DNA from 4 places in the Streptomyces sp. JLYT201 genome. Region 3 is predicted to be linked to each of the others. Evidence: riboswitches for the same ligand, from Rfam matches in the RefSeq annotation. Region 3 holds a riboswitch; each other region holds the start of a gene.
The links. Region 3 has a riboswitch for cyclic di-AMP ahead of AC5WAM_RS16440 (C40 family peptidase). Riboswitches for the same ligand answer to the same signal wherever they lie in the genome.
Positions count from the first base shown of each region.

Region 1 (6,977 bases), 1.1 Mb from region 3:
GGGGCCCTGGCGGAACCTGCTGTTCGCCTTCTCCTGGGGCGCCTGCGCGGCCGCACTGATCGCGATCATGGCGAACAGCTTCGCGACCCGCTGGATAGCCACCGCGACGGCCGACCCGACCAGCGCGGACACCCTGGGCGCGACCGTCATAGCCCCCGTCGTCGAGGAGACGGCGAAGGCGGCGGCCGTCCTGCTCGTCTTCCTGTTCCGCAGAGCCGACTTCACCGGGGTCGTCGACGGGTTCGTGATAGCGGGCGTCACCGCCACCGGCTTCGCGTTCACCGAGAACATCCTCTACCTCGGCAACGCCTTCGGCACCGACCAGCTCAGCGGCGAGAGCGGCCTCGCCTCGGTGACCGCCGCGACCTTCTTCGTCCGCGTTGTCATGTCACCGTTCGCGCATCCGCTCTTCACCGTGCTCACCGGCATCGGCTTCGGCACCGCCGCCGTGACCGCCGAGCACCACACCGCCCGGCGCACGCTGCTGCCGTGCGCCGGGCTGCTCCTCGCGATGGGCCTGCACGCCTTCTGGAACGGCTCCGCGGGCTTCGGCGAGTACGGCTTCTTCGTCGTCTACGCGACCTTCATGCTGCCGGTCTTCGGGCTGCTCACCTGGCTGGCCGTCTGGCTGCGCCGGCGCGAGCTGCGCCTCGTGCGCGACGAGCTGCCCGTGTACGTGGCCGCGGGCTGGCTCACCGCGCCCGAGCCCCACGCGCTCGGCTCCCTGCCGGCCCGCGCGCTCGCCCGTGACTACGCGGCCTTCCACCTGGGCAAGCCCGCGGGCCGCACCGTCGTCGAGTACGAGACCTGCGCGACGGCCCTCGCGCTCCTGCGCCACCGCGCCCGGCACGGCAGGGCGGGCGCCGACTTCGTCGCGCGGGAGCGGGAGCTCCTCCAGGCCCTGTGGGAGCGCAGGGCCGTGGCCGCGCCCGCGCTCGGGTACGCGGCGCGGGCGACGGCCCCGGTCCTGGTGCCGCTGCCGCACGCCGCGTACGGGCCCGTCGGGGCGTACGGCCCGGTGCTTCCCCCGTGCCACAACCCCTATCGGCCCTGACGTCAGGCGGAGGCCGCCGTGAGGGCCGCGAGCTCGGCCTCGGTCAGCTCCAGGTCGCCCACCGCGAGGAGCGCCGGAAGCTGCTCCAGGGTGCGGGCCGAGGCGATCGGCGCCGCCACGGTGGGCTGCGCGGCGAGCCAGGCGAGGGCGACGGTGGCGACCTGCGCGTCATGGGCCTCGGCCACCTCGTCGAGGGCCGTGAGGACGCGGCGGCCGCGCTCGGTGGCCAGATACTCGCCCGCCTTCTCGGCCCGGGCGCTGTCGACCTGCGTGCCCGGGCGGTACTTGCCGGTCAGGAAGCCCGCGGCGAGGCCGAAGTACGGGACGGCGGCGAGCCCGGAGCGCGACGCGATCTCCTGGAGGGGGCCCTCGTAGGTGTCGCGCGAGACGAGGTTGTAGTGCGGCTGGAGCGCCACGTACCGCACCAGGCCCTCGCGGTCGGAGAAGTCGAGGGACTCCTGGAGGCGCTCGGCGGTGATGTTCGACGCGGCGATCGCGCGCACCTTGCCGGACCGCACCAGTTCGTCGAGGGCGGTGATGAACTCCTCGACGGGCACGGACGGGTCGTCGTAGTGCGTGTAGTACAGGTCGATGTAGTCGGTGCCGAGGCGGCGCAGCGACTCCTCGGCGGCGGCCTTGATGGTGCTCGCGGACAGGCCCTTGTACTCGGGCAGCGCGCCGACCTTGGTGGCGACCACGACGTCGTCGCGGTTGCCGCGCTCGGCCATCCACCGCCCGAGGACGGTCTCGGACTCGCCGCCCTTGTTGCCGGGCACCCAGAACGTGTAGGCGTCCGCGGTGTCTATGAAGTTGCCGCCCGCGGCGGCGTAGGCGTCGAGGACGGCGAAGGACTGGTCCTGGTCAGCGGTCCAGCCGAAGACGTTGCCGCCGAGGGCGAGCGGGAAGACTTCGAGGTCGGACGATCCCAGAGGGCGAAGAGTGGTCATACCGGCGCCAACACCCTTGCGAAGTCGGGAATTCCGGCGGCGGACGGCGGATTCCAGACAATGGATTCCAGCATGTGGAACCCGGCCGGGGAGGCCCAACCCGGCCGGGGAGGCCCGCGCAACGGGGAACCGGCGGCCCTGGCGTCGGGGGGTCGTCGCCAGGGCCGCCGGAGTCTGAGGGCCCTTCGCGGTCAGCGGCCGGCGGCCAAGCGGTCGGCGCTCAGCCGTCAGCTGGCCGCGGGCGGGATCAGGGCGTCAGGCCCTTGCCGCGCAGCCAGGACAGCGGGTCGATGGCCGCGCCGCCCGTCCTGACCTCCAGGTGGAGGTGGACCCCGGTGACGTTGCCCGTGCCGCCCATGCGGCCGATGACGTCGCCGGTGCTGACCTTCTGGCCCACGCTGACGGAGAGCGAGGACTGGTGGCAGTACCAGATCTCGGTGCCGTCATCGAGCTTCAGGACCGTGCGGTAGCCGTACGCGCGCGCCCAGCCGGCCTCCGTGATGGTGCCGGAGTGGACGGCCTTGAGGGGGGTGCCGCTGGCTCCCGCGAAGTCGAGGCCGGTGTGGCTGCCGGAGGACCACATGGAGCCGGAGTCACCGAAGTGCGAGGTCAGCACGTACGAGGAGACGGGGAGCGTGAAGCTCTTGGCGAGCTTCGCGAGGCGCTCGGCCTCGCGCTTCTTGCGGGCCGCCTCCGCCTTCTTCCGCTTCTCCTCCGCGGCCTTCGCCTTGGCCTCGGCCGCCGCCTTGCCCTGCTGGGCCGTGGCGGTCGCGGCGGCCCTGGCCACGGCCGCGTCCTGGGCCTGCCTGCGCTGCGCGTCGTCCGCCTGGCGGTGCTGGTTCTCGGCCTGCTGGAGGATGCGGGCCCGCAGGGCCTCCCCCGCGTCCGTGGTGCCCCGCTCGGCGTCGGCGCCGGTGACGCCCGCGGAGCTGAGCGGCGCCGCGGCCGCGGCGGTGGCCGGTGCGGCGGTGTCGTCGCCGTCGACCAGGGCGCCGACGCCGGGCAGCGAGTCCGCGACGGACGCGAGGTCCGGCAGGGCGATGGAGACGGGCGGCTTGCCGCCCTGCGCGGTGGCGATGCCGCCCGCGCCGACGGCGGCGATGACGCCGACGCCGAGGACGGTGGAGCTGCGGGCGAGGCCGCCGCCGCCCTTCTTGTGGATGCGGTGCTTGCCGCGCACGGGGCGGACGGTCTCCGCGGTGGGGTTCCACTCCTCCCAGGAGGCCGGGGGCTCCTGGGCGGCGTAACCGGCGTACCCGGCGGGCGCGGAGGCCTCGGCGTGGTCGGCGTGCCCGGTGTGTCCCCCGGGTCCTTCGCCGCCGTCGGCGCCCTCGATGAGACCGCCGTGGGGTATGCAGAGCGCTTCTGGGGCAGGCCGGTTGGACGCCACGGGGGCGCACTCCTTTCCTTCCTTCTCGCCTACCGGGTTAGCTGACGGGTTCGGAGCAGGAAGGTCTCCTACGGCCGCTGCTCGTGCACGGCGGATACGGGTCCGCGTGCGCGAGAGGCGTCCGATTCACCCCAAGATGGTGGTTCCCCGGCTCCCTTGCGGGATTAGGCGCGTGCGCGCGGAGCCGCCGGGTGTGACGGCTGGGACGACCGCGCTGCGTTATCGAACGTTAATAGACAGCGGGGCGGTATTCCAAGCTGTTCGAGTTGATCGTTAACGCTTACGCCACAAACACAACGGGACATCAAGGTTGGGAATAGGGCGAGTTGAGCGCGCGTCATGACGCTGCGCAGCGAAATCGATCTTCACTCGCGGATGACGGGTCGTCAGTTGCAGTGCGCTGGGACTCCGTTCAGTCACGCGGCGTGACGGGTCGTCGTACGGCGAGGAGCGCCATGTCGTCGGTGGCGCCGCCGCCGGTGTGGTCCAGGACCTCGGCGACGAGCGTGGACAGGAGCGCGTCGGGGGCGTCCGCGCCCGAGAAGACGCGGCCGCCGAGCCGGGCCGCGGGGTCGTAGAAGGCGCCCCGCGCGTCCCGGGCCTCGCTGAGCCCGTCGGTGTGGAGCAGCAGCGTGGATCCGGGCGGGAAGTCGGTCTCGTCCGCGCGGTCGGGCCAGGCGCCGAGGTCGCCCATGCCGAGCGGCAGCGCGGGTTCGGCGGGCGAGAGCACGCGCAGGTGCCCGTCGGCGCGCAGCAGCAGCGGCTCGGGGTGGCCGCGGTTGACCAGGCGCACGCTGCCGCCGCCGTGCGGGATCTCCGCGAGGACCGCCGTGGTGAACCCTTCGAAGGCGTCGAGCCCGTCGCGCCGCGTGCCCTCGCGCGCCAGGGCGCGTTCCAGGCGCTGCGCCACGGCTTCCAGGGTGGCCTCCTGCTCGGCCGCCTCGCGGAAGGCGCCGATGACGACGGCGACGGCGGCCACCGCGCCCATGCCCTTGCCGCGTACGTCGCCGACGATCAGCCGGACGCCGTGCGGGGTGTCCTGCACCGCGTACAGGTCGCCGCCGATGAAGGCGTCGGCCTGCGCGGCCTCGTACCGGGCGGCGACGTCCAGGCCGCCGATGCGCGGGTCCGGCTGCGGCAGGACGGCCCGCTGCGCGGCCTCGGCGATGGAGCGGGCGGAGGCGAGGCGGGCGTCGCCGCGGCGGACGACGCGGTTGATCACGACGGCGAGGGCACCGACGGTCAGCATGGTGACGAACGAGGTGACGACCTCCACGTCCACGCCCGAGTGGTTGTCGATGCGCAGGGCGAGCACGGCGGCGCAGGACACGGCGGCCGTCGCCACGGTGGTGCCGAGCGAGAAGAACGGGGCCGCGATCAGGGGCGCGGCGGCGAACAGCGGGGACGCGGTGAACTGGGGCGGCGTGAGCGCGTCGAAGGCGACCCCGAAGACGATCAGGAGCGGGGGCAGCACACGGGTGAGGGCCCGCTCGCGCCGCGGCGCCCGGCCCTCAGCGCCCATGGCACGTCCCCGGACCGGCACCGGCACGGAGGCCCCCACCGCCCAAAGCAACCACCGCTCGACTCCCGCCGCAGACCCGCCGCATCGGCCCAAGGCTTCCCGCGTTGCGGCCCGGGGGCGACCCGGCGTGCTCCGAGTGGGTGATCCGGCGGGCAGCGTGCGCCCTGGCGCGGGGCGGTGGCGCGCCTGCCCGCGCGGACGGCGTGCGCCTCCTGGCGGCGCCCGGGAACGCCGAAGGCCCGGAATCCCTGGGGATTCCGGGCCTTCGGCTCTTCAGTAGCGGGGACAGGATTTGAACCTGCGACCTCTGGGTTATGAGCCCAGCGAGCTACCGAGCTGCTCCACCCCGCGTCGGTGAACCCAACAGTACGCCATCAGGGGCACAGAACGCGAACTGGTACCCGAGGTGCCCTCCGCGCCTCAGGTGTTCTCCGCGTGCGTGAGCGTCTCCCAGGCCACGAACAGGTCGTCGGTGCCCTCCGGGCGCCGCTCCAGGGTGAGCTTCCGGGTGTTCGGCAGGTCCATGCCGAGGCGGCCGCGCAGATGGTTCAGGCCGACCTCCGTGTCGGGCCCGAGGTCGCGCTGGAGCCTGCCGCCGCACAGCCAGCCGGGCGCGGTGGCGCCGAGCTGGTAGCCGGAGTGGAACTCGAACGCGGCCCGCAGCCGGTCCTTGACCTCGGCGTACAGGTCGACGCCTTGGTGCCAGGCCGTCTCGGCGATGTGGGCGGTGGCGGCCAGGGAGTACCCGGCGTGCTTGAAGTTGCGGCAGGTCTCCTGCGCGAGCCCGTCGGCGAACCTCTTCTGCCCGAACCAGTAGCGGCTCAGCTCGGCCGCCGTGTCGAGGTCGCTGCCCCGGGGCGCCACGGGCAGCGGCCCGTCGGACTTCAGATAGAAGTACGCGGGCACACGGCCGCGGAAGTGGCGCACCGCCTCCTCGAAGGCCGCGTGGTCGTCGAGGAACACCGCCATGCCGATGACGGCGTCGGCCATGACGAGGTCCCAGTTGCCGTTGGACTCGACCGAACCGGCCACGACCTGGGGCAGATAGGCGGTGCGGAGCATCCGCTCGAAGCGCAGCAGGTCGCCGTCGGCCCAGCCGTCGTAGGTGTAGCGCACGGCCTCGGCCGCGCGCGCCCAGGAGGTGGCGGCCCAGGCGGTCTGGAGCCCCGCGTTGGCCTCCGTGTGCCGGGTGACGACCCGGGCCCAGGCGTCCATGATCGCGATGGCCTTCTCGGCGTGGGCGCGGTCGCCGGTGACGTTGTAGAGCAGCGCCTGGGTGTACGCGGCCAGGGCGTCCTCGCGCTCCTCCACACAGCCCTGGCCCGGCTCGTTGCCGGGCGGGCAGGCGACCACGGCGTACGGCTTCGGACGGTAGTCGGCGGCCGCGTACTTGCTGGCGCGCAGCTGCTCGTACGCCGTGCGCCAGGGCTGCTCGCGGGCCGCGACGTGGGCGCGCACCCGGTCGAGCTGGGCCTTGCTGACGAGGACGCCCGGATGGTTGAAGGGCAGGTCGGCGCGGCGGGCGGGGGCGGTGGCCGCGTCGCCGGGCCCGTCGGCGTCGGAGCCGCCGCAGGCCGGGGCGGCGAGGGCGAGGAGCAGGGCGAGCGCCGCCGCGCGGATCCGGCGGCCGCGCATGACCTCGCGGATCCGGTGGTCGCGTGCGCCCCTGCGGATCCGGCGGTCGCGTACGCCCCCGCGGATCCGGCGGCCGGGCATGACCCCGCGCATCCGGCGGTCGCGTATGCCCCCGCGGGGCCCGCGGGACCGGGCCCCTGGTTGTGCCTGAGCCGCCATGCCGCACCTCCGGATCACGTTCCACTGGCAGCGTGCCGCGGCGGCGCCGGGAGCGCAGGATTTGTTGGGCCGGTCGTGGGGCGCCCCGCCGCCGACGCGGGTGCGAACCCGCGGGCGGCCGTCCGGCCTGCTTGTGACCGTCGTCACCTGGATCTTTCGCCTTCCGTGTCATCCGGACCCGGGTCGGCGGGCGTATGCACGGTGAGACCAAGGAGATCCGGGAGCAATCTGTTGACCGTCGAGGAGTTCGAGGAGTTCTACGCGCACGCG
Region 1 covers NZ_CM182551.1:5,226,745-5,233,721, reverse strand. The annotation lists gene AC5WAM_RS21850 (PrsW family intramembrane metalloprotease) at 1-1,054, shown strand, start outside; gene AC5WAM_RS21845 (aldo/keto reductase) at 1,057-2,001, opposite strand; gene AC5WAM_RS21840 (M23 family metallopeptidase) at 2,249-3,391, opposite strand; cyclic di-AMP (ydaO/yuaA leader) riboswitch at 3,404-3,572, opposite strand; gene AC5WAM_RS21835 (PP2C family protein-serine/threonine phosphatase) at 3,804-4,913, opposite strand; tRNA gene AC5WAM_RS21830 (tRNA-Met) at 5,191-5,264, opposite strand; gene AC5WAM_RS21825 (alginate lyase family protein) at 5,334-6,548, opposite strand; gene AC5WAM_RS21820 (SigE family RNA polymerase sigma factor) at 6,939-6,977, shown strand, end outside.
Region 1: another riboswitch for cyclic di-AMP. It lies ahead of AC5WAM_RS21840 (M23 family metallopeptidase); the one in region 3 lies ahead of AC5WAM_RS16440 (C40 family peptidase).

Region 2 (6,977 bases), 1.2 Mb from region 3:
ACGCCTACTTTGTTGACGGCGCGTTGCGAACCCCTCACGCGCCCGGCGCGCGGTCGGTACGCGGACGCCGTGCGCTCGGCGTGCAGGAGCGTGAGCGCGCGGGCCCGGTCGGCGTCCTGGCGGGCGACCGCGTCGACGACCGCGGCGTGACCGGCCCACAGGTCCGTGGCCGCGGCCTGCGCGTCCGCCACGTACATCCAGGCGACCTTGTGGCGCAGTTGGGTGAGCAGGGCGATGAGGCCGGGGCTGCCGGAGGCCTGGGTGAGCGTCTCGTGGAACCAGCCGTCGAGCGCGCGCAGGTCCTCGCCGCCGCGCCGGGCCCGCTCCTGGCCGAGCCGCACGAGGCCGCGCAGGACCTTCAGATGGGCTTCGGTGCGGCGCTGGGCCGCGCGGGCGGCCGCCAGCGGCTCCAGGAGCGTACGGACCTCCAGGAGGTCGGCGGCGTCCTGCTCGGTCGGCTCGGCGACGCAGGCGCCCGCGTGCCTGCGGGTGACGACGAAGCCCTCGGCCTCCAGGGTGCGCAGGGCCTCGCGCACGGGGACGCGCGAGACGCCGTAGCGGCGGGCGAGGAGTTCTTCGGTGAGCCGCGTGCCGCGTTCGTAGACACCGGAGACGATGTCGTCCCGGATGGCCGTGCAGACCGAGTGCGCGGGAATGCGCATGACGGACCTCCGCTTTAATGCCCGCGAAACGCGTCGCGCGACGCGTTGAAGACGCCGGTGCGACGACTCCATGGACGCTGCCAGGACGGACTCTATTGCAGATGGCCGCATTTTCCGATGGGGCACCGGAATCCATGGATATCTTTTGGCCAAAGGTGTGCGCGGCGGCACGCTTACCGGTCGTGGACGCTTAGGGCCCGAGCCGTGCCCCGATGCCGAAAGCCCCGGCTCGGTGAGCCGGGGCTTTCGGGACGTGCGCGGGCGCGGGGCGCTCGCGCCGTCGATGCGTCAGACGGCCACGCCGTGGGAGCGCAGGTAGGCGATCGGATCGATGTCCGAGCCGTACTCGGCGCCGGTGCGGGCCTCGAAGTGCAGGTGCGGCCCGGAGGAGTTGCCGGTGGAGCCGGAGAGGCCGATCTGCTGACCGGGGGTGACGGCCTGGCCGACGGTGACGCTGAGGGACGACATGTGGCCGTACTGGGTGTACGTGCCGTCGTTCATCTTGATCACGACGTTGTTGCCGTAGGCGCCGCCCCAGCCCGCCTCGACGACGGTGCCCGCGCCGACCGCCTGCACCGAGGTGCCGGACGCGGCGTGGAAGTCGATGCCGGTGTGGCTGCCGGAGGACCACATGCCGCCGCCGGCCTTGTAGGAGGTGGAGACGTAGGAGCCGGCGACCGGGGCCACGTAGGCGTTCAGGCGCTTGCGCTCGGCGTCACGGGCGGCGCGCTCGCGGGCCCGCTCCTTGGCCTCCTTCGCCGCCTTGGCCTCGGCCTCCTTCTCGGCCTTCTCCTTCGCGGCGGCCTCGGCCTTGCGCTTCTGCTCGGCGGCCTTCTGCCGCGCCGCCTCTTCCGCCTTCTTCTGGGCGGCGGCGTCGTTGGCGGCCTGCTTCTGGGCGGCGGCCTGGGCGTCGATCTCGTCGGCCAGCGTGTCGTTGATGGCGATGGCCTGCGTGAGGCCGGTGCTCGCGTGGTCCGCGGAGCCGTCGGCGGCGAGGGCCGGAGCGGCCAGGCCCGAGATGACACCGGTGGTGGTGAGGGCGGCGACGCCCGCGGCGCTGGCGGTGGTGCGCGTGATGCGGCTCGGACGGCGGTGCTTGCCGGTCGGGCGGATGAGCGCCATGAAGCGGCTGGTCCTTTCCTTCCTTCTCGCCTACCGGGTTAGCTGACGGGTTCGGAGCAGGAAGGTCTCCTACGGACTCCTCGCCTCGCGGCAAGGGGACCGATTCACCCCAGGGACGTGTGGGTCCCCGGCTCCCCTGGCTCGCGCCGTACGGGGACTCGGCGATGACTGTGCGGTGCCGCGGGCGCGGCGTACTGCGTGACGTACAGCCGCACTGACGCTAAACGTCTCATCTTTCAATCGACAAACGGATCCCGCCTTTTGTAGCGCACGCCACACGGCAGACACCCAACCTCCATGTCAATTCGGACATATGGCGGCATGCCGGGACCCCGGAGGCTTCCTGCGCCTCCGGGGTCCCTTGGGTTACGCGGCGTTCATTCCGGTTTGCCCCTTGCGGCCCGGTGGGGCCGCTTCACGGCGTGTGTGCCGCAATCAGCCGGTGACAACCGTCACTTCGCCGATGCCGAGGGCCCTGACGGGCTCCTCGATCTGTGCGGCGTCACCGACGAGCACCGTCACCAGACGGTCACTCGGGAACGCGCTCACGACGGCCGCGGTGGCCTCCACCGTGCCCGTCCCGGCCAACTGCCGGTACAGGGTCGCCTGGAAGTCGTCCGGCAGTTCCTGCTCCACCTGGTCGGCGAGCGTCGCGGCGACGGCGGCGGCCGTCTCGTACTTCAGCGGGGCCACGCCCACCAGGTTCTGCACGGCGACGTCGCGCTCGGCGTCCGTGAGGCCCTCGGCGGCGAGGGTGCGCAGGACCTTCCACAGGTCGTCGAGCGCCGGGCCCGTGTTCGGCGTGTCCACGGAGCCGCTGATGGCCAGCATGGCGACGCCCGGGGCGCCCTCCGGGGACCGCGGGGCCGCGGAGCGCAGCACCTGGCTGAAGGCGCGCACGCCGTACGTGTACCCCTTCTCCTCGCGCAGGACGCGGTCCAGGCGCGAGGTGAGGGTGCCGCCCAGGCAGTACGTCCCGAGGACCTGCGCCGGCCAGACGATGTCGTGCCGGTCCGCGCCCACGCGGCCGATGAGGAGCTGCGTCTGGACGGCGCCGGGGCGGTCCACGATGACGACGCGGCCGGTGTCGTCGGCGGTCACCTGGGACATCACGTGCGGCTCCGCCGACCCGCCCGTCCAGGCGCCGAGGGTGTCGGCGAGGACGGCGTCGAGGTCCGTGCCCGTGAGGTCGCCGACCACGACGGCGGTGGCCGTGGCGGGGCGCACGTGCTTCTCGTAGAAGGCGCGTACGGCCGCGGAGTCGATGGCGGTGACCGTCTCCTCGGTGCCCTGGCGCGGGCGCGACATGCGCGAGGTGGCCGGGAAGAGCTGCTTGGCCAGCTCCTTGGCGGCGCGGCGCGCGGGGTTGGCGGTCTCGTGCGGGATCTCGTCCAGGCGGTTGCGGACGAGGCGCTCGATCTCGCCGTCCTCGAAGGCGGGCGCGCGCAGCGCGTCGGCCAGCAGGCCCAGGCCCTTCGCCAGGCGGGAGACGGGCACTTCGAGGGAGAGCCGGACGCCGGGGTGGTCGGCGTGCGCGTCCAGCGTGGCGCCGCAGCGGTCCAGCTCGGCGGCGAACTCCTCGGCGGAGTGCTTGTCGGTGCCTTCGGAGAACGCCCGCGCCATGATCGTGGACACGCCGTCCAGGCCCTGCGGCTCGGCGTCCAGGGGCGCGTCGAGGTGGACCTCGACGGCGACGAGCTGCTGGCCGGGGCGGTGGCAGCGCAGCACCGTCAGGCCATTGGCCAGGGCGCCGCGCTCGGGGGCCGGGAAGGCCCAGGGCTTGGCCGTGCCCGCCTGGGGCTGCGGGTGGAACTGCATCTTCACAGACGTCTCAGCCTCGCTCACTTCGCCGCCTCCTCTTCCTGCTGGGTCTCGGCGGCTTCCTGCTGGGTCTCGGCGGCCGTGCCGTCCGCGCCGTCGGCGTCCTCCGCGGCGGCCACCGGCTCGTACACCAGGACCGCGCGGTTGTCGGGGCGCAGGCGCGCCTTGGCGACCTCCTGGACCTCGGCCGCGGTGATGTCGAGGACGCGCTGGACCGCGGTGAGGGCGAGCTGCGGGTCACCGAAGAGCACGGCGAACCGGCACAGCTCGTCCGCGCGGCCCGCGACCGTGCCGAGACGGTCGAGCCACTCGCGCTCCAACTGGGCCTGGGCCCGTTCCATTTCCTCCGGGGTCGGGCCCTCCTCGGCGAACCGGGCGAGCTCCTCGTCGACGGCGGCCTCGATGACGGGGACCTCCACGTCGCCCGAGGTCTTCACGTCGAGCCAGCCGAGCGAGGGCGCCCCGGCGAGCCGCAGCAGGCCGAACCCGGCGGTCACCGCGGTGCGGTCGCGGCGCACCAGGCGGTTGTAGAGCCGGGAGGACTCGCCGCTGCCGAGCACCGTCAGGGCCAGGTCGGCCGCGTCGCACGCGCGCGTGCCGTCCTGGGGCAGGCGGTAGGCGGCCATCAGGGCGCGGGCCGGGACGTCCTCCTCGACGACCTCGCGCAGCTCCTCGCCGATGCGCTCGGGCAGCGAGCCGTCGCGCGGCGGCTGCTTGCCGTCGTGCCCGGGGATGGACCCGAAGTACTTCTCGACCCAGGCGAGCGTCTGCTCCGGGTCGATGTCGCCGACCACGGACAGGACCGCGTTGTTCGGCGCGTAGTACGTGCGGAAGAAGTTCCGGGCGTCCTCGAGGGTGGCCGCGTCCAGGTCGGCCATGGAGCCGATCGGGGTGTGGTGGTAGGGGTGGCCCTCCGGGTACGACAGGGCGGTGAGCTTCTCGAAGGCCGTGCCGTAGGGGACGTTGTCGTAGCGCTGGCGGCGTTCGTTCTTCACCACGTCGCGCTGGTTCTCCATGGACTCCTCGTCGAGTGCCGCCAGGAGGGAGCCCATCCGGTCCGCCTCCAGCCACAGGGCGAGCTCCAGCTGGTGCGCGGGCATGGTCTCGAAGTAGTTGGTGCGCTCGAAGCTGGTGGTGCCGTTCAACGAGCCGCCGGCGCCCTGCACCAGTTCGAAGTGACCGTTGCCGTGCACCTGCTGCGAGCCCTGGAACATCAGGTGCTCGAAGAGGTGAGCCAGACCGGTGCGCCCCTTGACTTCGTGGCGCGAGCCCACGTCGTACCAGAGGCACACCGCGGCGACCGGGGTCAGGTGGTCCTCGGAGAGCACCACGCGCAGGCCGTTGGCAAGGCGGTGCTCGGTCGCTGCCAGACCGCCGGAGCCTGCCGCGGCTGTGGCCGTGTGACCCATGGGCATGTACGTCCCTTCGATCGCTGAATCCTCAATAGCTTTTGCCGGTCCTGCCACTGTATGCAAGCCCGCAGACCCCTGGCGAAGTTCCCGTTCCGCGCTCCGGGTCGTCGGTGTTCGCCGTGGGCGTGATCGCGGCGGGGCGTGCGTGGGCGTGTGCGGTGCGCCGGGGCCCGCGGCGGGTCCCGGCGCCGCGCGGCTCCGCCCCCGGCTCCGCACCGGTACCGACCCCGGTTCCGCACCGGTCCTGACTCCGGTTCCGCACCGGTCCTGCCCCCGGCCCCGCCCTGGCTCCGCCTGCGGTTCCGCCCCGGTTCGCGGCGTGGAACGGGGGTGCCGCGCGGCCGGGGCGTGCCCGCGCCACGCCGCTGACCGCCTGGTCGCCGCGCGGGTGGGCCCGGGTCGTGGTCGGGGTTGTCAGTGGGACGGTCCACAATGGTCGGCGTCAGATCCCGCACTTGTTGGTGAAGGAGCCGCAGCAGCGATGGCCCGCCGCAGCACGAAGACCCCACCGCCCGACGACTCGTTCGAGGAGAAGATCCTCGACATCGACGTCGTCGACGAGATGCAGGGCTCCTTCCTCGAGTACGCCTACTCGGTCATCTACTCCCGCGCCCTGCCCGACGCCCGCGACGGCATGAAGCCGGTGCAGCGCCGCATCGTCTATCAGATGAACGAGATGGGCCTGCGCCCGGAGCGCGGCTATGTGAAGTGTGCCCGCGTCGTCGGCGAGGTCATGGGCAAGCTGCACCCGCACGGCGACGCGTCCATCTACGACGCGCTGGTCCGCATGGCGCAGCCGTTCTCCATGCGCCTGCCCATGGTCGACGGCCACGGGAACTTCGGCTCCCTGGGGAACGACGACCCGCCCGCCGCGATGCGGTACACGGAATGCCGCATGGCGGACGCCACGTCCCTCATGACGGAGTCGATCGAAGAGGACACGGTCGACTTCACGCCGAACTACGACGGCCAGGAGAAGGAGCCGGTAGCCCTCCCGGCGGCGTATCCGAACCTCTTGGTGAACGGCTCGTCCGGCATCGCCGTAGGCATGGCGACGAACATGCCGCCGCACAATCTGAGCGAGGTCATCGCGGCCGCCCGGCACCTCATCAAGTACCCGGGCGCCGACCTCGAGACGCTCATGAAGCACATCCCGGGCCCCGACCTGCCCACCGGCGGCCGGATCGTCGGCCTGTCCGGCATCCGGGACGCGTACGAGACGGGGCGCGGCACCTTCAAGATGCGCGCGACGGTCGCCGTGGAGGCCGTGACCGCGCGCCGCAAGGGCCTGGTCGTCACGGAGCTGCCGTTCAGCGTCGGCCCGGAGAAGGTCATCTCCAAGATCAAGGACCTGGTGGGGTCCAAGAAGCTCCAGGGCATCGCTGACGTCAAGGACCTCACCGACCGCGCCCACGGCCTGCGCCTGGTCATCGAGATCAAGAACGGCTTCGTCCCGGAGGCCGTCCTGGAGCAGCTGTACAAGCTGACGCCGATGGAGGAGTCCTTCGGCATCAACAACGTGGCGCTGGTGGACGGCCAGCCCCTCACGCTCGGCCTCAAGGAGCTCCTCGAGGTCTATCTCGACCACCGCTTCGACGTGGTGCGCCGCCGCAGCGAGTTCCGCCGCGGCAAGAAGCGCGACCGGCTGCACCTGGTGGAGGGCCTGCTCATCGCCCTCCTGGACATCGACGAGGTCATCCGCCTCATCCGCTCCAGCGACAACAGCGCGCAGGCCAAGGAGCGCCTGATGGAGCGCTTCTCCCTGAGCGAGGTCCAGACGCAGTACATCCTGGACACCCCGCTGCGCCGCCTCACCAAGTACGACCGCATCGAGCTGGAGTCCGAGCGCGACAAGCTGAACGCGGAGATCGACGAGCTGACCCGCATCCTGGAGTCGGACGCGGAGCTGCGCAAGCTGGTCTCCGCCGAACTGGCCGCCGTGTCGAAGAAGTTCGGCACC
Region 2 covers NZ_CM182551.1:2,919,167-2,926,143, forward strand. The annotation lists gene AC5WAM_RS11485 (GntR family transcriptional regulator) at 1-662, opposite strand, end outside; gene AC5WAM_RS11490 (M23 family metallopeptidase) at 951-1,784, opposite strand; cyclic di-AMP (ydaO/yuaA leader) riboswitch at 1,798-1,958, opposite strand; gene AC5WAM_RS11495 (M16 family metallopeptidase) at 2,220-3,602, opposite strand; gene AC5WAM_RS11500 (M16 family metallopeptidase) at 3,626-5,020, opposite strand; gene AC5WAM_RS11505 (DNA gyrase/topoisomerase IV subunit A) at 5,499-6,977, shown strand, end outside.
Region 2: another riboswitch for cyclic di-AMP. It lies ahead of AC5WAM_RS11490 (M23 family metallopeptidase); the one in region 3 lies ahead of AC5WAM_RS16440 (C40 family peptidase).

Region 3 (6,977 bases):
TCTTCTCGCGCTGCGCGAGCGCGTCGATCATGGCTTCGGCGCGGTCGCCGATGCCGCGCTTCGGCACGTTCAGAATGCGGCGCATCGGTACGCCGTCCTCCGGGTTGGCGAGGACCCGCAGGTAGGCCAGGACGTCGCGGACTTCCTTGCGCTCGTAGAAGCGGACGCCGCCGACGACCTTGTAGGGCAGGCCGACGCGGATGAAGATCTCTTCGAAGACACGCGACTGCGCGTTCGTCCGGTAGAAGATCGCCACGTCGCCGGCCTTCGCGTCGCCCGCGTCCGTGAGGCGGTCGATCTCGTCGGCGACGAACTGCGCCTCGTCGTGCTCGGTGTCGGCGACGTAGCCGGTGATGCCGGCGCCCGCGCCCGCGTTCGTCCACAGGTTCTTGGGGCGGCGGCTCTCGTTGCGCTCGATGACCGCGTTGGCGGCGCTGAGGATCGTCTGCGTGGAGCGGTAGTTCTGCTCCAGGAGGATCGTGGTGGCGTCCGCGTAGTCCTCCTCGAACTGGAGGATGTTGCGGATCGTGGCGCCGCGGAAGGCGTAGATGGACTGGTCGGCGTCACCGACCACGCACAGCTCGCCGGGCGCCTCGCCTTCCTCGCCCTCCGCCGGAGCGGGGCCGACCAGCTCGCGCACCAGCGCGTACTGCGCGTGGTTCGTGTCCTGGTACTCGTCGACCATGACGTGCCGGAAGCGGCGGCGGTAGTGCTCGGCGACGTCCGGGAAGGCGCGCAGGAGGTGCACCGTCGTCATGATCAGGTCGTCGAAGTCCAGGGCGTTGGCCTCGCGGAGGCGCGACTGGTACATCGCGTACGCCTGGGCGAGGGTCTTCTCGAAGCCGTCGGCGGCCTGGGCGGCGAAGTCCTCCTCGTCGATCAGCTCGTTCTTCAGGTTCGAGATCTTGGCGCTGAAGGACTTCGGCGGGAACTTCTTCGGATCCAGGTCCAGGTCCCGGCAGACCAGGGCCATCAGGCGCTTGGAGTCCGCGGCGTCGTAGATCGAGAACGAGGACGTGAAGCCCAGCTTCTTGTACTCGCGGCGCAGGATGCGCACGCACGCGCTGTGGAACGTCGACACCCACATCGCGCCCGCGCGCGGGCCGACGAGCTGCTCGACGCGCTCCTTCATCTCGCCCGCGGCCTTGTTCGTGAACGTGATCGCGAGGATCTGGCCGGGGTGCACCCCGCGCTCGGCGAGCAGGTACGCGATGCGGTGGGTCAGTACGCGGGTCTTGCCGGAGCCCGCGCCCGCGACGATGAGCAGGGGGGATCCCGCGTGCACGACGGCCGCGCGCTGATTCTCGTTCAGCCCGTCGAGGAGCGCCGCCGGGTCGAGGGCCGGACGGGGGGCGCCGTCCCGGTAGTACCCGTCCCGGGGTGCGGGCGCGTCGAACTTCCCGTCGAACAGGTCGTCCGGAATCGGCTCCGGAGCGCTGTCCTCGGGCGGCGGCGGGGGCTCCTCCTCAGCGCCCTGCGAGGGCTTGAGGTCCGCCAGGAAGCTGTCGTCAAAGAGGCTGCTCATCGCCTCCCGAGTCTAGGCGGCCCCACTGACAAACCACCCCGGGTTCCGGCCACCACCGCGGCCGCCCGGCGCCGTCCACGGGGTGCCACCGGACGGTCACGCCGGGCCACGCCGCAGGTGAGCCGCGTCGCGGCGGCGCCGGGGAGGGCACGGGGGTGCGGAAAGTCACGAAAACGTATCGGGCATATCGAACATCAATCTTCCCCCGCGCCACAGGAGTTGGCTAGCGTGCTCCGCGGGCCGCACGTCCCCCCAAACCGGCGAACCACGCCGGGCCGCGCGGCCTCCGCCGAGTCCGACGCGCGCCGATCCCGACGTGTCCGGAGCCGGGGACCCACCATGATCCTGGGGTGAATCCGTCCCGCTGCGCCTCGCACGGGCCGGTAGGGCAGCCCTTCCGAACCGCCCGAACCCGACAGCTAACCCGGTAGGCGGTCCACGGAAGGAGTCGCCTCCCTTGGCGTCGCACCGCAAGCCGCGCACCCGCTCCCCCCTGGCACGCAGCGCCCCCGCACTCGGCATCACGACGGCCGCGCTGACCTCCGTAGCGCTCTTGTCACAGAGCGCGAACGCGGCACCGTCCGCCCCCGCGAAGCCCACCAGGCCCGCCGAACCGAGTCTCGAAGAGGTGCAGAAGAAGGTCGACGACCTCTACCACCAGGCGGGCGTGGCCACCCAGAAGTACAACTCGGCCAAGGAACGCACCGACAAGCAGCGCAAGCACGTCGACAAGCTCCTGGACGACGTCGCCGAGCGCACGGACGACCTGAACGAGGCCCGTCGGCAGCTCGGCTCCTTCGCGGCCGCCCAGTACCGCACCGGCGCCGTCTCCGAGACCGCCGCCCTGATGCTCGCCGACGACCCGAAGGGCTTCTTCGACCAGAACCACCTCGCGGACCGGCTCACCCACCGCCAGAAGAAGGCCGTCGACGACTACCAGACCCAGCAGGTGGCGGCCACCAAGCAGCGCGCGAAGGCCGCGAAGAGCCTGAAGACGCTCAGTGACTCCCGTGACGAGCTGAAGGCGAGCAAGCGGACCGTCCAGAGCAAGCTCGGCGAGGCCCGCACCCTCCTGTCGAAGCTGACCGCCGAGGAGAAGGCGCGGCTCGCCGCGATCGAGAAGCGGAAGGAGGAGGCGGCTCGGCGCAAGGCCGCCGAGCTGGCGCGCGAGCAGGCGGAGGAGGAGCGCAAGCGGAAGGCCGAGGAGGCCCGGAAGGAGCGGGAGCAGGGCTCCGGCGGCGGCTCGGGGACGGGAGCCGGGTCGGGCGCCGACACCGGGTCCGGCACCGGCACCGGCACCGGCACCGGCTCGGGATCGGGCACGGGATCCGACTCTGATTCCGGTTCGGGTTCCGGTTCTGGTTCGGGTTCGGGTTCCGGGAACACGGACGGCGGGTACGCCGCGAAGGCCGAGAAGGTGATCGGCTTCGCCGAGAAGCAGATCGGCAAGCCCTACGTATGGGGCGCCACGGGCCCCGGCTCCTACGACTGCTCCGGGCTCACGCAGGCCGCGTGGAAGACCGCCGGAATCTCGCTGCCCCGCACCACCTGGGACCAGGTGAAGGTCGGCACGACGGTGTCCACGTCCAGCGCCAAACGCGGTGACCTGGTCTTCTTCTACGACGACATCAGCCACGTAGGGATCTACATAGGCAACGGCAAGATGATCCACGCCCCCAAGCCGGGCGCGAACGTACGCGTCGAGTCGATCTACTACATGCCGATCCACAGCGTGGTCCGGCCCGCCTGACCCGTCTCCGTAGGAGGGCGACACGTTTTCGGCCCTCTCCGTAGAGGTGTCGCTCTTCTACGGAGAGGGCCGAAAACGTGGGCAGCGGGCGGTTACGTCCACAGGACGGCGATGAAGATGTTCGCCGTCGTCAGCGCGCCGACCGCGCCGAACATCGCCTTGTCGACCTTCTCCTCGTCGCGCTTCAGGTACACGAGCCCGAGGATCACGACGAGGACCGCCATCTTGATGCCGATCTTGAGGTTGTTGACCTCGTTGTCGTCGGCCTGGTTCAGGCCGACCAGGGCCACGCCCGTGATCAGCATGGTGAGCGCGCCGTGCAGCATCGGGGGGCTGAAGCGGGCCGTGCCGTCACCCATCGCCTTCATCTGGGTCAGGAAGCCGCCCAGGAGCGAGGCGATGCCGATGATGTGCAGGCCGACGAAGAGATGGATGAGTACGTCCATGGGGCGGAGCCTAACCGGGCCCGTATCACCCCCCTCCAGGCAGGTGGACCACAAACACCACATCGGTCACAGGAACGGGTGAAGCGGGCGCCGACCGGCCGCCGGAGCGGTCGCGCCCGGTCACGAGCGGGCCGCGGGCGCCACTTCCGCACAACAGGTCACGACCCGGTGACGGCGAGGTTTAGCGTCCATGACCGGTGACCGGCTCCCCACCGTCGTCCGGACCAGGGACGGCAGCCGGACATCACCGCCGAGAAGTCCGGCGGCGCCCCGTTCCCCCTGTGCGCGGCGCCGCCGGACCCGTACCCGGACCTGGCCACTGTGGAAGGACGTGAAGCCTCCGTGGCACAGCACCGCAAGCCGAAGCAGCGCTCGCTCAGCGGCCATACGGCCCGTACCGCCGCCACTCTCGCCCTCGCGTCGGCCGCCACGGCGACCGCCTTCGAGGGCACCGGGCACGCCGAACCACGGCTCTCCCTCGGCGAGGTGCGAGCCAAGGTCGACCGGCTCTACCGCGAGGCCGAGGTCGCCACCGAGAAGTACAACGGCGCCAAGGAGAAGGCCGACCGGGCCGAGGAGACCCTGCGGGACCTGCGCGACGAGGCCGCCCGCAAGACGGAGCGGCTCAACTCGGCGCGCCAGGGCCTGGGCTCACTGGCCACCGCCCAGTACCGCGCCGGAGCCGTCGACCCGTCCGTCCAGCTCGCGCTCTCCGCCGACCCGGACGCCTTCCTCGACCGGGCCACCCGCGCCGACCACGCGGGTCGGCGCCAGGCCGCCGAGGTCGCCGACGTACGGCGCCAGGTCAGGGAGCTCGACCAGCTCCACACCGAGGCGGACGACACGCTCGGGGACCTCAAGTCCCGCCAGGCGGAGCTGAGGAAGCACAAGAAGACCGTGACCGGGAAGCTCGGCGAGGCCAAGCGGCTGCTCGCCCGGCTGACCGCCGACGAACGAACGCGCCTCGCCCGCGCCGAGCGCGCCGAGCGCGGTGAAGGCGGCCACGGCACAGCGGGCTCCGACGGCCCCGACGGCCCCGACAGCTCCGGCCGGGCCTCCCGGGACGACGCGCGCGGCGCGGCCCCGGCGGGCGCCGTGAAGGCTCCCGACTCCCGCGCCGCGAAGGCCGTCTCGTACGCCTACAAGGCGCTCGGCAGCCCCTACGTCTGGGGCGCCACGGGCCCGAACGCCTTCGACTGCTCCGGCCTCACCCAGGCCGCCTACCGCGCGGCGGGCGTCTCGCTGCCGCGCACGACCTACGCCCAGATCGACGCGGGCCGCCGCGTCGGACGCTCCGAACTCCGGCCGGGCGACCTGGTGTTCTTCTACTCCGGCATCAGCCACGTCGGCCTCTACGTGGGCAACGGCCAGATGATCCACGCCCCCAACCCCAGCGCTCCGGTCCGGCTGGCCCCCATCGACCAGATGCCGTTCGCGGGGGCCACACGGGTGGCGTGAGGGCCGCACGGAAGCAGGACGGGCGGGAGAAGCCACCGGACGGTCGCGGGGCGGGCAGAGCGTCGGCACGGGACGGGCGAGACGCCGGGGCAGGGCGGGCGAGACGCCAGGGCGGGGCGGGGCCGGGGGCCCGTCAGACGAGCCGTCGGGCCGTCGCCCACCTCGTCAGCTCGTGCCGGTTCGACAGCTGGAGCTTCCTCAGGACCGCCGACACATGCGACTCGACCGTCTTCACGGAGATGTACAGCTGCTTGGCGATCTCCTTGTACGCGTACCCGCGCGCGATGAGGCGCAGGACCTCGCGCTCGCGCTGGGTGAGGCGGTCCAGGTCCTCGTCTACCGGCGCCGCGTCCGTCGAGGCGAAGGCGTCCAGGACGAACCCGGCGAGGCGCGGCGAGAACACCGCGTCGCCCTCCTGCACCCGGAAGATCGAGTCGACCAGGTCGGTGCCGGTGATGGTCTTGGTGACATAGCCGCGGGCGCCGCCCCGGATGACGCCGATGACGTCCTCGGCTGCGTCCGAGACGGAGAGCGCGAGGAACCGCACCGGGTTCTCCGCGTCCGCCATCAACGGCGCGCAGCGGCGCAGGACTTCCACCCCTCCGCCGCCCGGCAGGTGCACGTCGAGCAGCACGACCTCGGGCCGGGTCGCCGTGATCACGGTGACCGCCTGGTCGACGTCCGCGGCCTCGCCGATGACCTCGACGCCCGTGCGCTCGGTCTGGCCGATCTCCGCCTGCACTCCCGTGCGGAACATCCGGTGGTCGTCGACCAGGACGACCTTCACCCGCCGTGCGGCGCCGGTCCCGGCCTCCGCTGCCCCGGCGGCCGGATCCACGGGCCCGCTCGCTTCGGTCGCGTCGCTCATGTCGCCGCCGTCCTCTCCATCTCCAGCTCGACTTCCGTGCCGCCGCCCGGCACCGTGCGCAGCCGCGCCGTACCGCCGTTGCGCTGCATGCGGCCGATGATCGATTCTCGTACGCCCATGCGGTCGTCCGGTACCGCGTCCAGGTCGAAGCCCGGGCCGCGGTCGCGGACGGACACGAAGACCGTCTCCCCCTCGACCTCGGCGAAGACCTGCACCGCGCCGCCCTCGCCACCGTACTTGGCGGCGTTCACCATCGCTTCTCTCGCGGCCTGCATCTGTGCCGTCAGGCGCTCGTCGAGCGGGCAGTCGCCGACGACGACGACCTCGATGGGGACGCCGTGCTTGTCCTCGACCTCCGCGGCGTTGCGCCGGACCGCCTCGGCGAGGGTGTCGGGCTCCTCCGCCTCCTCCTTGCCGGTGCCCTCCGGCTTGTACAGCCAGGCGCGCAGGTCGCGCTCCTGGGCGCGGGCGAGGCGGCGGACCTCGCCGGGACTGTCCGCGTTGCGCTGGATGAGCGTCAGGGTGTGGAGCACCGAGTCGTGCACGTGGGCGGCGACCTCGGCGCGCTCCTGGGCGCGGATGCGCATCAGCCGCTCCTCGGAGAGGTCCTGCGTCATCCGCACGAGATAGGGGCCCGCGAGCAGCGCTATGCCGACGAGCACGGCGAGCGCCGCCTGCAGGGCCGCGCCCAGGTCGGACGCGGAGCCGCGCAGCACGAAGATGCCGGACACGCCGACGCCGACGAGGAGCACACCGGCCGCGGTCCGGGCGATCGTCAGGGTGCGGCGCTTGCGGCCGACCTCCATCCAACGGGCCCGCCGGGCGTTGTCCGCCTGGCGCCAGACGAGGGCGACACCGGCGGCGACGAGCAGGGTCGGCCAGAGGTACGCCTTCGTCGGGCCGCCGAGGTCCACGCTGCCGACGAAGACC
Region 3 covers NZ_CM182551.1:4,081,115-4,088,091, forward strand. The annotation lists gene pcrA (DNA helicase PcrA) at 1-1,525, opposite strand, end outside; cyclic di-AMP (ydaO/yuaA leader) riboswitch at 1,819-1,974, shown strand; gene AC5WAM_RS16440 (C40 family peptidase) at 1,983-3,275, shown strand; gene AC5WAM_RS16445 (hypothetical protein) at 3,368-3,721, opposite strand; gene AC5WAM_RS16450 (C40 family peptidase) at 4,064-5,179, shown strand; gene AC5WAM_RS16455 (LuxR C-terminal-related transcriptional regulator) at 5,313-6,047, opposite strand; gene AC5WAM_RS16460 (PspC domain-containing protein) at 6,044-6,977, opposite strand, start outside.

Region 4 (6,977 bases), 1.7 Mb from region 3:
AGGGCATCCCCCTCGGCCAGCCCGGCCTCGCCCTGGCCGCCAAGCTCGCCTCGCGCGCCCGCACGGCCGCCCTGGACGTCCCGCTGCCGACGGGCGAGGGCATCGGCTACGAACTCCTGGCGATGGCCGTCCGCGCGGAGTCCACCGGGGTGGACCCCGAGGCAGCACTCCGGGCAGCGGCCCGCGCCTACCGCGACGCGATCCGCACGGCGGAGACGGCGTAACCCTCGCGGGGCGCCCCTGACCCGCCCCTTCCCGCTTCCTGGGGGCTCCGCCCCCAGACCCCCGCTCCTCAATCGCCGGAGGGGCTGAAACACAGCCGCAAGCGGCACCGTCCAGCCCGTCCGGCGTTTGAGGACGAGGCGCGGAGCGCCGATAAGGGCAGGGGCACGGGGGCGGCAGCCCCCGGATCGGGAAGGGGCGGGCCTGGGGCGCCCCGCGAGGGACGGGCGGCTACCGTCGACCGCATGCACGACAACCCCCCCGTCCCCCCGGAGCCCGAGCTCTTCACCTGGGAGTTCGCCAGCGACCCCTACCCCGCCTACGCCTGGCTCCGCGAGCACGCCCCGGTGACCAGGCGGCGCCTGCCGAGCGGCGTCGAGGCCTGGCTGGTCACCCGCTACGCGGACGCGCGCCAGGCCCTGGCCGACCAGCGGCTCAGCAAGAACCCGGCCCACCACGACGAGCCCGCGCACGCCAAGGGCAAGACCGGCATCCCGGGCGAGCGCAAGGCCGAGCTGATGACGCATCTGCTGAACATCGACCCGCCGGACCACACCCGGCTGCGTCGCCTGGTGTCGAAGGCGTTCACACCGCGTCGCGTGGCGGAGTTCGAGTCCCGGGTGCAGGAGCTGACGGACCAGCTCATCGACGGGTTCGCGGAGCGGGGCGAGGCCGACCTCATCCACGAGTTCGCGTTCCCGCTGCCGATCTACGCCATCTGCGACATGCTCGGCGTACCGCGCGAGGACCAGGACGACTTCCGGGACTGGGCCGGGATGATGATCCGGCACGGCGGGGGCCCGCGCGGCGGCGTGGCGCGCTCGGTGAAGAAGATGCGCGGCTACCTCGCCGAGCTCATCCACCGCAAGCGGGAGTCCCTCGCGGACGAGGGCGACGACGACCTGATCTCCGGGCTCATCCGCGCCTCCGACCACGGCGAGCACCTCACCGAGAACGAGGCCGCGGCGATGGCCTTCATCCTCCTCTTCGCCGGCTTCGAGACGACCGTGAACCTCATCGGGAACGGTACGTACGCCCTGCTCACCCACCCCGAGCAGCGGGCCCTCCTGGAGCGCTCCCTGGCCGCGGGCGACACCGGTCTCCTCGCCACGGGCCTGGAGGAACTCCTGCGCTACGACGGGCCCGTGGAGCTGGCCACCTGGCGGTTCGCCACCGAGCCGCTGCGCATCGGCGGCCAGGACATCGCCACGGGCGACCCGGTGCTCGTCGTGCTCGCCGCCGCCGACCGCGACCCCGACCGCTTCGCCGAGCCCGACCGCCTCGACCTCTCCCGCCGCGACAACCAGCACCTCGGCTACGGCCACGGCATCCACTACTGCCTCGGCGCCCCGCTCGCCCGCCTGGAGGGGCAGACCGCCCTCGCCACCCTGCTGCGCCGCCTGCCCGACCTGCAACTGGCCGCGGCCCCTGAGGAGTTGAGGTGGCGCGGGGGGCTCATCATGCGGGGCCTCAGGACGTTGCCGGTGCGTTTCACACCCGCCCCGCGGGTCACTCGTGCTGATGGGCCGTCAACAATGTGACTTTCGCGTGATCTCGGCTGAACCGACTTGTGACTGGCGTTCGAGTGCCGCTACGTTCACGACGGCCCGGCACCCGCGCGCTCGCGCGCTCGCGCCGCGCCCGACCTGTCGTCCACGAAAGGCACCTGCATGCTCTCCGGCCAAGGCCGTCACCGTCGCCCCCGCCAGGTCCCGGCGATCCTCGTCACGGCGGGCGTCACCGGATCCGCCATCGCCATCCCGCTCCTCGGTGCGTCGAGCGCGAGCGCGGCGGACGCCGAGACGTGGGACAAGGTCGCGGAGTGCGAGAGCGGCGGCGCGTGGAGCGCCAAGGGCAGCGGCTACTACGGCGGCCTCCAGCTCACCCAGGACACCTGGGAGCGGTACGGCGGCCTGTCCTACGCGCCGAGCGCCGACCAGGCGAGCCGCTCCCAGCAGATCCACGTCGCCGAGAACGTGCTCGCCGACCGGGGCCCCGACGCCTGGCCGAACTGCGCCCCGGCCGCCGGCCTGACGAAGGGCGGCGAGGCCGCCGACGTCGACCCGGGCCTGCCGACGTCCCCGCCGCGCCCCGCGGACTCCGAGGGGTCCGCGACGTCCGGCAAGGACGAGGGCAAGGAGAAGGACAAGGACAAGAAGGGCGCGGGCGAGGAGAAGGACGCGAAGGGCGAGCGCGCGGGCGCCGCCACGGACGCGGACGGCTCCGGGAAGGCCGAGAGGCCCGGCGGTTCCGCCGGCGCGCGAGACAAGAGTCACGAAGCGGACAGCCGGGACGGCGGCGCCGACCGCGCCGAGGCGGGCGAGAAGAGCGACGGGCGCGGCGGCAAGCACCGCAAGCCCGCCGCCGACGGCTCCGACAAGTCCGGTGCGCACGACAGCGCTTCGCCGCGGGAGTCCGACAGCGCCGGGCCCGGCTCGGACGACGCGTCCCGGGACGGCACCTCCGGCCGCCACCGCGGCGACCGCGCCGACGAGAACGCCCCGTCCGGCGACACCGGCCCCGGGCGCCACGCCTCGCGCGGCGACGCGCGGGACGTCCCCGCCGCCGGGCGCGCCGCGGGCACGTACACGGTCCGCTCCGGCGACAACCTCTCGGCGATCGCCGACAGCCACGACCTTGACGGCGGCTGGACGGATCTGTACGCGGGCAACAAGAAGACCGTCGGCTCCGACCCGGACCTCATCCTCCCCGGTCAGCGGCTCGAACTGGGGGCCGAGGACAAGGAAGTGACGGAGGGGAAGCCGGGCGGGAAGTAGGCCGAAAGCCCGGCAGTTCGCGATGAATGTCCGGTTTAAAGACGGTGAGAGGCAAGTGAGAGATGGGTCTCAGAAGCCCTGATCGTCTTTGAAATTCGGCTGATTGCCTGACTACGGTCATGACCGCTCGCCACAGCGGGCCCCGCCGGTCGGTACGCCGAATCCTGCCAACGGCCGGACGGGAACAGTCGTCGCTTCGAGCGCCGAAGGCAGGAGCGGGGGACCCAAGGTAAGTGCCGGGCCCGGACGTTGAGCGGTCGCCAGACCGCGGGACGTACGGACACGGCTAGGGGTGAAGTCGCGCGCTAGGACGTGCGGCCGGGCACTCACCCGCCCGAACCCGACAGCTCACCTCGCAGGCGTCGGTGAGGGGATCACTTCATGCTGCGTTCCGGCAAGGGCAAGCACCGTCGTCCGACCAAGCTCGACAAGGCCACCCGCGCCGCCACCGTCGTCGGTGTCACCGGTGCCGCTGTCGCCGCCCCGCTGATGGCGGCCGGCACGGCCAACGCCGCCACTCCCGCCGAGTGGGACCGCGTCGCCGCGTGCGAGTCCGGCGGCAACTGGTCCATCAACACCGGCAACGGCTACTACGGCGGCGTCCAGTTCTCCGCCTCCACCTGGGCGGCGTACGGCGGCACCAAGTACGCGCCGACCGCCGACAAGGCCTCCAAGGCCCAGCAGATCGAGATCGCCGAGAAGGTCCTCGCGGGCCAGGGCAAGGGCGCGTGGCCGAAGTGCGGCGTGGGCCTGTCCGGCTCCCCGTACACCGGCGGCGGCTCCTCCGGCGGTGGCCAGCAGCAGCCGCAGCAGCAGAACAAGCCGCGGCCGCAGCAGCAGGCCCAGCCGCAGCAGCAGGCCGCTCCCAAGCCGCAGCCGCAGCCGCAGCACCAGCCGCAGCAGGCCGCCCCGCAGGTCGAGAAGAAGACCGTCCAGACCCCGACCGGCAAGGTCGTGAAGAAGGGCGACGGCGAGTACAAGGTCGAGTCCGGCGACACCCTGTCCAAGATCGCCCAGGAGCACGACGTCAAGGGCGGCTGGCAGAAGCTGTACCAGCTGAACGACGACATCGTCTCCGACGCCGACTTCATCTACCCGGGCCAGCAGCTGCACCTCAGCTGACCCGCCCCGGCCCCGGCAGCGCCCGGAGCCGCCCCGTCCCCATGGGCTACCGCCCCGGTGCGCGTCCCCCCGCCGCACCGGGGCGGTACCTTTTTGTCCGGTAGTTTGTTTGCTGAGGGAACTATCCGCGTTCGGTCCGTCGGTCCGTCCATGTGCTGGGCGGTCGGATGGCCGATGCCCCGGAGCCGGTTAGGCTCGTGTCGCAGGGGCCAGCGCGGCCCCTAGTACCCCCGCGTACCCCGCGTCACATCCCATAAGGAGATGCTCGTGCCGTCCATCGACGTCGTCGTAGCCCGGGAAATCCTGGACTCCCGAGGCAATCCCACGGTCGAGGTCGAGGTCGGCCTCGACGACGGCTCCACCGGCCGTGCGGCCGTCCCGTCCGGCGCCTCCACCGGCGCCTTCGAGGCCATCGAACTCCGTGACGGAGACGCCAACCGCTACGGCGGCAAGGGCGTGGAGAAGGCCGTCCTCGCCGTCATCGAGCAGATCGGCCCGGAGCTCGTCGGCTACGACGCCACCGAGCAGCGCCTGATCGACCAGGCCATGTTCGACCTGGACGCCACGGACAACAAGGGCTCCCTCGGCGCCAACGCCATCCTCGGCGTCTCCCTCGCCGTGGCCCACGCCGCCTCCGAGGCCTCCGACCTGCCGCTCTTCCGCTACCTGGGCGGCCCGAACGCGCACCTGCTGCCGGTGCCGATGATGAACATCCTGAACGGCGGATCCCACGCGGACTCCAACGTCGACATCCAGGAGTTCATGATCGCCCCGATCGGCGCTGAGTCCTTCTCCGAGGCCCTGCGCTGGGGCGCCGAGGTCTACCACACGCTGAAGAAGGTCCTGAAGAACAAGGGCCTGTCCACCGGCCTCGGCGACGAGGGCGGCTTCGCGCCGAACCTGGAGTCCAACCGCGCCGCCCTCGACCTCATCGTCGAGGCCATCAAGCAGGCCGGTTACGTCCCGGGCGAGCAGATCGCGCTGGCGCTCGACGTCGCCGCGTCCGAGTTCTACAAGGACGGCTCCTACGAGTTCGAGGGCAAGTCCCGCTCGGCCGCCGAGATGACCGACTACTACGCCGAGCTGGTCTCCGCGTACCCGCTGGTCTCCATCGAGGACCCGCTGTACGAGGACGACTGGGACGGCTGGAAGATCATCACCGAGAAGCTGGGCGACAAGGTCCAGATCGTCGGCGACGACCTCTTCGTCACCAACCCCGAGCGCCTCCAGCGCGGCATCGACGAGGACGCCGCCAACGCGCTGCTCGTCAAGGTCAACCAGATCGGCTCGCTGACCGAGACCCTGGACGCCGTCGAGCTGGCCCAGCGCAACGGCTTCAAGTGCATGATGTCCCACCGCTCCGGCGAGACCGAGGACGTCACCATCGCCGACCTCGCCGTCGCGGTGAACTGCGGCCAGATCAAGACCGGCGCCCCGGCCCGCTCGGACCGCGTCGCCAAGTACAACCAGCTCCTGCGCATCGAGGAGATCCTCGACGACGCCGCGGTGTACGCCGGCCGCAGCGCGTTCCCGCGCTTCAAGGGCTGAGGCCTAGCCAGTCGTACGTACGTCCCCGTACTCGGTCCCGTACCGTGTGCGGGGACGTACGCACGTAGTGGGGAGGCGGACATGGCAGTGCGGAACCGCGACCGGTTCTCCACCGCGACGCGGCTCAAGCTGCTCGGCGAGCAGACCGCGGAGCGCGTCTACCGCTCCCAGACCAAGCGCCAGGCCCGCCGCTCGCGGCTCACCGGGCGCGCGGCGCTGCTCGTCCTCGTGGTGTGCTCGCTGGTGGTCGCGCTCGCCTACCCGATACGGCAGTACGTCTCGCAGCGCGCCGAGATCGCCGAGCAGCGGCAGAAGCAGGCCGAGCACCGCGAGAACGTCGAGCGCCTGCGCGACGAGAAGGCCCGCTGGCAGGACGACGCCTACGCCGAGCAGCGCATCCGCGACCGGCTGCACTACGTGATGCCCGGCGAGACCGGCTTCACGGTGATCGACCCCCAGGCCGCCGACCGCCACCGCCCCGACGGGGGCGGCACCGACCGGCCCTGGTACTCCAACGTCTGGGACGGCATCGACAAGGCGGACGGCTCCGGCGCCGCGGGCCGTCCCGACGACAACTGATCCGACCCTCGCACCCACCGAAAGACAGGCATGGAAACGCCCCCGCCCCAGACCGAGTCCACCGCGCCCACGGACGCCGACATCGCCGCGTTCCAGGAGCAGCTGGGCCGCCCGCCGCGCGGCCTGCGGGCCATCGCCCACCGCTGCCCCTGCGGCAACCCGGACGTGGTCGAGACGGCCCCCCGTCTGGAGGACGGCACGCCGTTCCCGACGACGTTCTATCTGTCGTGCCCGCGCGCGGCCTCCGCGATCGGCACGCTGGAGGCGAACGGCGTGATGAAGGAGATGACGGAGCGGCTCGCGACCGACCCGGAGCTCGCCGCCGCGTACCGCGCGGCGCACGAGGACTACATCGCCCGGCGCGACTCCATCGAGGTCCTGGAGGGCTTTCCCTCGGCCGGCGGCATGCCGGACCGCGTGAAGTGCCTGCACGTCCTGGTCGCCCACTCCCTGGCCGCGGGCCCCGGCGTGAACCCCCTGGGCGACGAGGCCATCGCCATGCTCCCGGAGTGGTGGCGCAAGGGCCCGTGCGTTTCTCCTGCCGAGGGCTGAGCAGGTACCCGGACCCGCCGCTACCGCGGCGGGATCGCCCCCCACCCGCCCACCCGCAAGCCCCAGCTGTGCGAGGACCGGCCCCGACGCGGAGCGCCTGATCGTCCGTCTTCCCGGTGTGGGCCATCGTTCCGCAGGGCGGAACGGGTGGGCACAGCCCCCCGCTGCCCCCTACCC
Region 4 covers NZ_CM182551.1:5,762,117-5,769,093, forward strand. The annotation lists gene AC5WAM_RS24170 (nucleoside triphosphate pyrophosphohydrolase) at 1-224, shown strand, start outside; gene AC5WAM_RS24175 (cytochrome P450 family protein) at 468-1,763, shown strand; gene AC5WAM_RS24180 (LysM peptidoglycan-binding domain-containing protein) at 1,893-2,999, shown strand; cyclic di-AMP (ydaO/yuaA leader) riboswitch at 3,191-3,376, shown strand; gene AC5WAM_RS24185 (transglycosylase family protein) at 3,381-4,121, shown strand; gene eno (phosphopyruvate hydratase) at 4,389-5,669, shown strand; gene AC5WAM_RS24195 (FtsB family cell division protein) at 5,751-6,248, shown strand; gene AC5WAM_RS24200 (DUF501 domain-containing protein) at 6,279-6,800, shown strand.
Region 4: another riboswitch for cyclic di-AMP. It lies ahead of AC5WAM_RS24185 (transglycosylase family protein); the one in region 3 lies ahead of AC5WAM_RS16440 (C40 family peptidase).